Regions from separate parts of the Streptomyces sp. NPDC050528 genome, predicted to be linked through region 3. Evidence: predicted binding sites of a transcription regulator. Region 3 holds the regulator's gene; each other region holds the start of a gene.

The links. The regulator HrcA, encoded in region 3, represses chaperone genes, less so after heat shock. The targets are predictions, from matches to a motif close to TTNGCACTCNGNNNNNCNGAGTGCNAA.
Region 1: a site for HrcA is predicted at 2,436-2,462, ahead of groES (co-chaperone GroES). Genes of this name have one in related genera too.
Region 2: a site for HrcA is predicted at 2,089-2,115, ahead of groL (chaperonin GroEL). Genes of this name have one in related genera too.

Annotation. Positions count from the first base shown of each region.
Region 1 covers NZ_JBITHH010000001.1:1,393,452-1,396,805, forward strand. The annotation lists gene ACIBK4_RS06415 (SDR family NAD(P)-dependent oxidoreductase) at 1-99, shown strand, start outside; gene groL (chaperonin GroEL) at 222-1,847, opposite strand; gene groES (co-chaperone GroES) at 1,983-2,291, opposite strand; gene ACIBK4_RS06430 (hypothetical protein) at 2,640-3,062, opposite strand; gene ACIBK4_RS06435 (polysaccharide deacetylase family protein) at 3,139-3,354, opposite strand, start outside.
Region 2 covers NZ_JBITHH010000005.1:503,047-506,400, forward strand. The annotation lists gene ACIBK4_RS20535 (NADH:flavin oxidoreductase) at 1-87, opposite strand, end outside; gene groL (chaperonin GroEL) at 298-1,926, opposite strand; gene ACIBK4_RS20545 (cold-shock protein) at 2,279-2,485, opposite strand; gene ACIBK4_RS20550 (MoaD/ThiS family protein) at 2,917-3,192, opposite strand; gene thrC (threonine synthase) at 3,278-3,354, opposite strand, start outside.
Region 3 covers NZ_JBITHH010000010.1:445,878-449,231, forward strand. The annotation lists gene ACIBK4_RS33395 (DUF3097 domain-containing protein) at 1-172, opposite strand, end outside; gene ACIBK4_RS33400 (MBL fold metallo-hydrolase) at 207-929, opposite strand; gene hrcA (heat-inducible transcriptional repressor HrcA) at 1,110-2,126, shown strand; gene dnaJ (molecular chaperone DnaJ) at 2,127-3,260, shown strand.

The DNA.
Region 1 (3,354 bases), on a different contig from region 3:
CCGCGGTACAAGGCGCTGATGGGCCTGGTGAAGATCACTCCGCAGGCGGTGCTGGGCGGGGTCACCTCGAAGACCGGGCGGAAGTACGGGCCGCAGTGACGGCAGCCGCCTCGATGACGGCGGCCACGGTGACGAAGGTTCCGGCGGAACGCGAAGGCCCGGCTCCCCCAGAGGGGCGCCGGGCCTTCGACGTACACGTCCTACGGGTTCACCGACTGGCGTCAGTGGGAGTGGCCGTGGCCGTGACCACCGGCGGCCGGCTCCTCCTCTTCCTTCTTCTCGACGACCAGGGTCTCGGTCGTGAGGAGGAGGGAGGCGATGGAGGCGGCGTTCTCCAGGGCGGAGCGGGTGACCTTGACCGGGTCGATGACGCCGGCCTTCACCAGGTCGCCGTACTCGCCGGTCGCGGCGTTGAAGCCCTGGCCGGGCTCCAGGTCGGCGACCTTGGCGGTGATGACGTAGCCCTCCAGGCCGGCGTTCTCGGCGATCCAGCGCAGCGGCTCGACGACCGCGCGGCGCACGACCGCGACACCGGTGGCCTCGTCGCCGGTCTTGTCGAGGTTGCCCTCGAGGACCTTGGCGGCGTGCACCAGAGCGGAGCCACCACCGGAGACGATGCCCTCCTCGACCGCGGCGCGGGTCGCGGAGATGGCGTCCTCCAGACGGTGCTTCTTCTCCTTGAGCTCCACCTCGGTGGCGGCGCCCACCTTGATCACGCACACGCCGCCGGCCAGCTTCGCGAGGCGCTCCTGGAGCTTCTCGCGGTCCCAGTCGGAGTCCGTGTTCTCGATCTCGGCCTTGATCTGGTTGACGCGGCCCGCGACCTCGGAGGAGTCGCCGGCACCGTCGACGACGGTCGTGTCGTCCTTGGTGACCGTCACGCGGCGGGCGGAGCCCAGCACGTCCAGGCCGACCTGGTCGAGCTTGAGGCCGACCTCCTCGGCGATGACCTGACCGCCGGTGAGGGTGGCGAGGTCGCCGAGCATCGCCTTGCGGCGGTCGCCGAAGCCGGGGGCCTTGACCGCGACCGCGTTGAACGTGCCGCGGATCTTGTTCACGACCAGGGTCGACAGGGCCTCGCCCTCGACGTCCTCGGCGATGATCAGCAGCGGCTTGGAGGCGTTGGCCTGGATGACCTTCTCCAGCAGCGGCAGCAGGTCCTGGATGGAGCTGATCTTGCCCTGGTGGATCAGGATGTACGGGTCTTCGAGGACCGCTTCCATGCGCTCCTGGTCCGTCACGAAGTACGGCGACAGGTAGCCCTTGTCGAAGGCCATGCCCTCGGTGAAGTCCAGCTCCAGACCGAAGGTGTTGGACTCCTCGACGGTGATGACACCGTCCTTGCCGACCTTGTCCATCGCCTCGGCGATGAGCTCGCCGACCTGGCTGTCCTGCGCGGACAGACCGGCGACGGCGGCGATGTCGGCCTTGTCGTCGATCGGCCGCGCGGTGGCGAGCAGCTCGTCGGAGATGGCCTTGACGGCGGCGTCGATGCCCTTCTTCAGGGCGGCCGGGGAAGCACCCGCGGCGACGTTGCGCAGGCCCTCGCGTACGAGCGCCTGGGCGAGCACGGTGGCGGTGGTGGTGCCGTCACCCGCGATGTCGTTGGTCTTGGTCGCCACCTCCTTCACCAGCTGGGCACCGAGGTTCTCGTACGGGTCCTCCAGCTCGACCTCGCGGGCGATGGTGACACCGTCGTTGGTGATGGTGGGGGCGCCGAACTTCTTGTCGATGACGACGTTGCGGCCCTTGGGGCCGATCGTCACCTTGACCGTGTCGGCAAGCTTGTTGACGCCGCGCTCGAGGGCGCGACGGGCGTCCTCGTCGAACTTCAGGATCTTCGCCATGGGAGCGGTTCAGCCCTCTCGGAAAACGTGGGTGAAACGAACTACGCCCCCGACGCCCGGCTTCATAAGGTCGCGGGGGCCAGGGGCGCAGCTCAAAACAGAATGTGCTTCAGATGGTGCTTGAAGCGAGGTGAACTACTTCTCGATGATCGCGAGCACGTCGCGAGCCGAGAGGACGAGGTATTCCTCGCCGCTGTACTTCACTTCGGTGCCGCCGTACTTGCTGTACAGCACGATGTCGCCGGTCTTGACGTCGAGCGGCAGGCGCTCGCCGTTCTCGAAGCGACCCGGGCCCACCGCGAGGACGACGCCCTCCTGGGGCTTCTCCTTCGCGGTGTCCGGGATGACCAGGCCAGAGGCCGTGGTCTGCTCGGCGTCGAGCGGCTGGACCACAATGCGGTCCTCGAGCGGCTTGATGGCAACCTTGGAGCTGGCGGTCGTCACGATCCGACCTCCCCCTTCGGAGATCTCACGGGGTTAACTGTCTGAGGTGGCGACCAGGTGGATCCGTCGTCGCGGGTGCCGGACCTGCCCGTCGCTATTGGCACTCTCCAGGGGGGAGTGCCAGGTCTGAGACTATGACTGCGATTAGCACTCGGTCAAGCGGAGTGCCAATGCCCGCGGCGCTTGAGCGGAATTTCCCCGTCGCCCTGAGCTGTCCGGCGGGCCTGTGCTTGGTTGCCGCCGCCCCTGGGGGCTGCGCCCCGAGACCCCCGCTATCGGCCTGGACGGCCTCGTCCTCAAACGCCGGACGGGCTGAAGTGTGCCGACCGGCACCGAACTCTTCCCGCGCTAGTCCGCCGTGCATCCCCAGTAGCCGATCTCGGCCGGCTCGCCCTCGCGATAGAGGATCGTGCAGCGACCGCTCCCACGGCCCGGGAAGGACAGAACCCAGGTGCGCAGGGCCGCGACCCATTGCTCGCGGGTGGGTCTGCCGTCCGGCGCCCAGTCGCGCACCTCGTCCTCGGTCAGTGGCCGCATCATGGCGAAGTCGTCCCCGGACCCGGCGTCGACGAGGTCGTAGAAGTCGAGCACGGAGGACGTGCCGCCCGTCAGGATGTACTCCCGCCAGCCGTCGTCCTCCCACAGATCGACGATGTCCCGACCCGGGAACCCGTGGTCGTCCATGGCCAGTTCCTGTTCCTGCGCCTGCCGGAACGCCGACTCGAGATCCTTCTGGTACGACCCCGTCGAGGTCCACTGGCTGCCACCCACCGCAAGGCCCTTTCCGCTCACCGCTGTTCGCCGTGCGCGGCAGGTTATCCGGGGCCTCCGACACTCCCGGCGCGCGCTACAGGTAGTCCTCCAGGCGGCCCACCGTCAGGCCCTGCTCCTGGATGCCGCGCAACAGTCTGGCCGTCGTGTCGGTCGGGGCGATGCGGACGATGTCGCCCGGGGCCAGGTGATGGTCGCCGCGCGTGTAGGTGAGCGTTCCGGTGGTCGTGGCGGCCCGCCACAGAACCAGTGCGGAGATGCCGCAGTCGGCCGCGGCACGGCGGGTCGTCGT
Region 2 (3,354 bases), on a different contig from region 3:
GATCCGGTTCGGGACGGTCAGGCCGTTGAGGGTGATCGGGCGGGCGAGGACTTCGGCCGCTCGGGATGCGGGGGCGGTCGTAGACACGTGTGGGGGCTCCTCGGGTACCGGACGGTATGTGCGTATGCATCGATCATGCGTCAACAACAACCACCCGGCCAAGCCCCTCATTCCGACCGCCCGGCACCTCGGCCTGTGATCCCGGACACGCAGACCCCGGAAACGCCCGAGGGCGGCACCCCCTGCCGGAACAGGAAGTGCCGCCCTCGGTAAGACCGTTGATCAACCAGAGGTCGATCAGAAGTCCATGTCACCGCCCGGCATGCCGCCACCGGCGCCCGCGCCGGCACCGGCCTTCTCGGGCTTGTCGGCGATGACGGCCTCGGTGGTGAGGAAGAGCGCGGCGATGGACGCGGCGTTCTGCAGGGCAGAGCGCGTGACCTTCGCCGGGTCGATGATGCCCTCGGCGATCATGTCCACGTACTCACCGGACGCGGCGTTGAGGCCGTGACCGATGGGCAGGTTGCGGACCTTCTCGACGACGACTCCGCCTTCGAGACCACCGTTGACGGCGATCTGCTTCAGCGGGGCCTCCAGGGCCAGCTTCACGATCGCGGCACCCGTGGCCTCGTCACCTTCGAGCTCGAGCTTCTCGAAGACGTGGCCCGCCTGGATGAGCGCGACGCCGCCACCGGCGACGATGCCCTCCTCGACGGCCGCCTTCGCGTTGCGAACGGCGTCCTCGATGCGGTGCTTGCGCTCCTTGAGCTCGACCTCGGTGGCCGCGCCCGCCTTGATGACGGCGACGCCGCCGGCGAGCTTGGCGAGGCGCTCCTGGAGCTTCTCGCGGTCGTAGTCCGAGTCGCTGTTCTCGATCTCGGCGCGGATCTGGTTGACGCGACCGGCAACCTGGTCCGCCGAGCCCGAGCCGTCGACGATCGTCGTCTCGTCCTTGGTGATGACGACCTTGCGGGCGCGGCCGAGGAGATCCACGGTCGCGTTCTCCAGCTTGAGGCCGACCTCCTCGGAGATGACCTCGCCGCCCGTGAGGATGGCGATGTCGCCGAGCATGGCCTTGCGACGGTCACCGAAGCCCGGAGCCTTGACGGCGACGGACTTGAAGGTGCCGCGGATCTTGTTGACGACCAGCGTGGACAGGGCCTCGCCCTCGACGTCCTCGGCGATGATCAGCAGCGGCTTGCCCGACTGCATGACCTTCTCCAGGAGCGGGAGCAGGTCCTTGACGTTGGCGATCTTCGAGTTGGCGATCAGGATGTACGGGTCGTCGAGGACGGCCTCCATACGCTCCATGTCGGTGGCGAAGTACGCCGAGATGTAGCCCTTGTCGAAGCGCATACCCTCGGTGAGCTCCAGCTCCAGACCGAAGGTCTGGGACTCCTCGACGGTGATGACGCCTTCCTTGCCGACCTTGTCCATCGCCTCGGCGATGAGCTCGCCGATCTGGGTGTCGGCGGCGGAGATGGAGGCCGTAGAAGCGATCTGCTCCTTGGTCTCCACGTCCTTGGCCTGCTCAAGGAGGGCACCGGAGACGGCCTCGACGGCCTTCTCGATACCGCGCTTGAGGGCCATCGGGTTGGCGCCCGCGGCTACGTTGCGCAGGCCTTCCTTGACAAGGGCCTGGGCGAGCACGGTCGCGGTGGTCGTACCGTCGCCGGCGACGTCGTCCGTCTTCTTGGCGACTTCCTTGACCAGCTCGGCGCCGATCTTCTCGTACGGGTCCTCCAGCTCGATCTCCTTGGCGATGGAGACACCATCGTTGGTGATCGTGGGGGCGCCCCACTTCTTCTCAAGGACGACGTTGCGGCCCTTGGGGCCGAGGGTGACCTTGACGGCGTCGGCGAGCTGGTTCATGCCGCGCTCAAGGCCTCGCCGCGCCTCCTCGTCGAACGCGATGATCTTGGCCATGTGAAGTGGTCCTCCCGGACTGGGGTGGATTGCTCCGGACCGCGCTGGCGCCCGCGACGGACGGCTCGCCTGCCCCGTGGCTCCTTGCGCCACCTGGCCTGCGGGCCTCACCGACCCGATCCTTCGTTATCACTCTCACCTTCAGAGTGCTAACGCCAATGATTAGCACTCGGCATGGTCGAGTGCAAGCGGCTCCCAGGTTCTGGCACCCACCCCGGCCCTCTTGACGGCCCCCACCCCGGCCGCCGCTCCGGGCATGCCGAAGGGCCCGTACCCCAGGAGGTGACCCCCCAGGAGTACGAGCCCTTCGGTGAGGAACGAAGAACGTCGCTGCTGTTCGTCGGCGCGTGCTTCAGCCGGTCGCGAGCCGGACCATGTCCGCCTGCGGCCCCTTCTGACCCTGCGAGATCTCGAAATCGACCCGCTGACCCTCTTCCAGGGTGCGGTAGCCGTCCATCTGAATCGCGCTGTAGTGGACGAAAACATCCGCACCACCGTCGACCGCGATGAAGCCGTACCCCTTCTCCGCGTTGAACCATTTGACGGTGCCCTGAGCCATGCCTAACTCCCCTATTACTGGCCCTTGCACGGACCCGCACTTCGCGGATCCGGGTCAGACCTCACCCCCCACAGGATTGGGGGCGTGCGCCGGAACGCGTCGACCGCGGCCGAATGTATCCGTCCAACTGCCGTCTGCAACAGGTCAATCCGACGAGAATTCCGGGCAGGACCGGTCGGGAATATACGGAGAATTCGTCCGACTTCAGGGCAAGTCGGGCCCCATAAAGGGAACATAACGCGCAAAAGGAATGCACACTTTGGCTGCTTCTCATCGCACGCGGAGCCGGTACTCATATGCGTCCGGCATGCGGAGTGGAGCGCGTTCCCCAACTGTACCCCGCTCAACCATGCAGAATTGCCCCCTCCGCTTCTCTCACGGAGGGGGCAATTCGATGAACTCTTGGTAATCGGCGTTACCGAGGGTAATTATCAGCCGCCGGCGACGGCCGGAATGATCGACACCCCGGCCCCGTCCGGAGTGGCCGTCTCCAGCCCCTGCTCGAACCGCACGTCGTCATCGTTCACGTACACGTTGACGAACCGCCGCAGCTTGCCCTGATCGTCCAGGACGCGGGCGGAGATCCCGGCGTGGTTCTTCTCAAGGTCGGTGATGACCTCGGCGAGGGTGGCACCTTCGGCGGTAACTTCAGCCTGCCCGCCGGTGTAGGTGCGGAGAATGGTAGGGATGCGGACACTAACGCTCACGATGAAACCTCCGGTCAGATGATTGCCCTAGGGGCGCGGGGAACTGCGCGACCAGCCCCCACGGGCCCGCAGCCAAAAAACGACGCTACGACGCAAGCCCGGCTTCCCTGAACGACTCAAGACTCGGCCGGATCGTCGCGGTGAGCCCGGTACCGGCCACCG
Region 3 (3,354 bases):
GGTGTTTGCCGAAGCGGTCCTCCAGGGTGACCGTGCCGGCCTCGCAGCGGATCACCGCGCCGCAGAAACCGGTGCCCGGCTCCTCGACCACCAGGCCCGGATCCGCGGGGACCTCGGGGGCCGGCTTGGGCTTCTTCCACGGTGGGGTCAGGTCGGCGGAGTACTGGCGCATTCGGATGACGATAGGAGAACCGGGGCGACCGCCGTCACGACACGCCGAAACGCGTTGCCAACGCGTCCCGTTGGGCCCGCACGAACCCCGCGTCCACCACCGCTCCGTGACCGGGCACGTACAGCGCGTCCTCCCCGCCCAGGGAGAGGAGCCGGTCGAGCGCCGCAGGCCAGAGCGCCGGAACCGCGTCCGGGCCCGCCTGCGGTTCGCCTGACTCCTCGACCAGATCGCCGCAGAAGACGATCGGGCGGGAGCCGGGGACCAGGACAGCCAGGTCGTGGGCCGTGTGTCCGGGGCCGACGTTCGCGAGCGTGATCTGTCGGTCGTCGCCCAGGGGGAGCGTCAACTCGTCCGGCACCAGGTGACGCGGGTACGTCAGGGCGGCTACGGCCTCGTCGGCCACGCGTGCGTGGAGGCCGTTTTTGATCGCGTCCGCACGCAGGTCCGCCCGCTCCTCCGTCAACACCCGCTCCACGCCCACCGCACCGAACACCTCCGCGTCCGCGAACTCCGCCGCCCCGAAGACGTGGTCGAAATGGGCGTGGGTGAGCGCGAGATGGGTCACAGCGTGACCGGCGAGCGCCCGCGCCTCCGTACGCAACCGCGCGCCCTCCGCCAGGCTCGACCCCGCGTCGATCATCAGCGCCGCGTCCCCGCCGATCACCAGCCCGACCGTGCAGTCCCAGCCAGGCAGCCGGCAGCGGCCCACGCCGTCCGTCAGCCGTTCCCACCCGAGCCCTTCCCAAGTCACCGTCACACGGCGACGCTAACGGTGACGGCACCTACGGCGTGACATCGCAGGACCGGCCTTGCCCGAGGTGTGCCTCACGGCCGTACACTGGCCGGGGAAGGCTGGCACTCACGCGCACAGAGTGCCAGGAAAGGGCGGGCTCGCGACAAGCGGCGACAAAGGCGACCAGAACTGGAGGTGTGCGCGATGCTCAGCGAACGCAGGCTTCAGGTGCTGCGCGCCATCGTCCAGGACTATGTCGGCACCGAGGAGCCGGTGGGGTCCAAGGCGCTCACCGAGCGGCACAGCCTCGGCGTCTCCCCGGCGACCGTGCGCAACGACATGGCGGCCCTGGAGGACGAGGGCTACATCGCCCAGCCGCACACGAGTGCCGGGCGCATCCCGACCGACAAGGGCTACCGGCTCTTCGTCGACAAGCTCGCCGGCGTCAAGCCGATGACCGGCCCCGAGCGCAAGGCGATCCAGAACTTCCTCGACGGTGCCGTGGACCTCGACGACGTCGTGGGCCGTACGGTACGGCTGCTCGCGCAGCTCACCCGGCAGGTCGCCGTCGTGCAGTATCCGTCCCTGACCCGCTCGACCGTCCGGCACGTGGAGCTGCTGTCGCTGGCCCCCGCGCGCGTGATGCTCGTGCTGATCACCGACACCGGGCGGGTCGAGCAGCGCATGGTCGACTGCCCGGCACCCTTCGGGGAGAGCTCGCTCGCGGATCTGCGCGCGCGGCTCAACAGCCGGATCGCGGCCCGCCGCTTCGCGGACGTACCGCTGCTCGTGCAGGACCTGCCGGAGGCCTTCGAGGCCGAGGACCGCGGCACGGTCGCGACGGTGCTCTCCACCCTCCTGGAGACCCTCGTCGAGGAGACCGAGGAGCGACTGATGATCGGCGGCACCGCCAATCTCACCCGCTTCGGACATGACTTTCCCCTCACCATCCGCCCCATCCTGGAAGCCCTTGAGGAGCAGGTCGTCCTCCTCAAGTTGCTTGGTGAGGCGGGGGATTCGGGCATGACCGTACGGATCGGTCATGAGAACGCCTACGAGGGACTCAACTCCACGTCGGTGGTGTCGGTCGGCTACGGTTCGGGCGGCGAGGCAGTCGCCAAGCTAGGCGTGGTCGGACCGACCCGCATGGATTACCCGGGAACGATGGGAGCGGTACGCGCAGTGGCACGGTACGTCGGACAGATCCTGGCGGAGTCCTAAGTGGCCACGGACTACTACGCCGTTCTCGGCGTGCGTCGCGACGCGTCGCAGGATGAGATCAAGAAGGCCTTCCGTAGGCTCGCGCGCGAGCTGCACCCGGACGTGAATCCGGATCCGAAGACCCAGGAGCGGTTCAAGGAGATCAACGCCGCTTACGAGGTGCTCTCGGACCCGCAGAAGAAGCAGGTCTACGACCTCGGCGGCGACCCCCTCTCGCAGGCGGGCGGCGCCGCGGGCGGCTTCGGCCAGGGCGGCTTCGGGAACTTCTCGGACATCATGGACGCGTTCTTCGGCACGGCGTCGCAGCGCGGACCGCGCTCGCGCACCCGCCGCGGCCAGGACGCGATGATCCGGCTGGAGATCGAGCTCGACGAGGCGGCCTTCGGTACGACGAAGGACATCCAGGTCGACACGGCCGTCGTCTGCAACACCTGCAACGGCGAGGGCGCGGCCCCCGGCACCTCCGCGCAGACCTGTGACATGTGTCGCGGTCGCGGTGAGGTCTCGCAGGTGACCCGGTCCTTCCTGGGCCAGGTCATGACGTCCCGCCCGTGCCCCCAGTGCCAGGGCTTCGGCACGGTCGTGCCGACGCCGTGCCCGGAGTGCGCCGGTGACGGCCGCGTCCGCTCGCGGCGCACGCTCACGGTCAAGATCCCGGCCGGTGTGGACAACGGCACGCGGATCCAGCTCGCGGGCGAGGGCGAGGTCGGCCCCGGCGGCGGCCCCGCCGGCGACCTGTACGTCGAGATCCACGAGCTGCCGCACGCGATGTTCCAGCGCCGCGGCGACGACCTGCACTGCACGGTCACCCTCCCGATGACGGCGGCGGCCCTCGGCACGAAGGTGCCGCTGGAGACGCTCGACGGCATGGAGGAGGTCGACATCCGCCCGGGCACCCAGTCCGGCCAGTCGATCCCGCTGCACACCCGGGGCATCACGCACCTGCGCGGCGGCGGCCGGGGCGACCTCATCGTGCACGTCGAGGTCACCACCCCGACCAAGCTGGACGTCGAGCAGGAACGTCTGCTCCGCGAACTGGCCAAGCTGCGTGGCGAGGAGCGCCCCATGGGCACGTTCCAGCCGGGTCAGCAGGGGCTGTTCTCGCGCCTCAAGGACGCTTTCAACGGTCGCTGAGGGGGTGGGGGGGGGGGGCGCCCCCCCCCCCCCCCCCCCCCCCGGGGCCCGGGGGGGGGGGGGGGGGGGGGGGGGCGCCCCCCCCGGGGGGGGG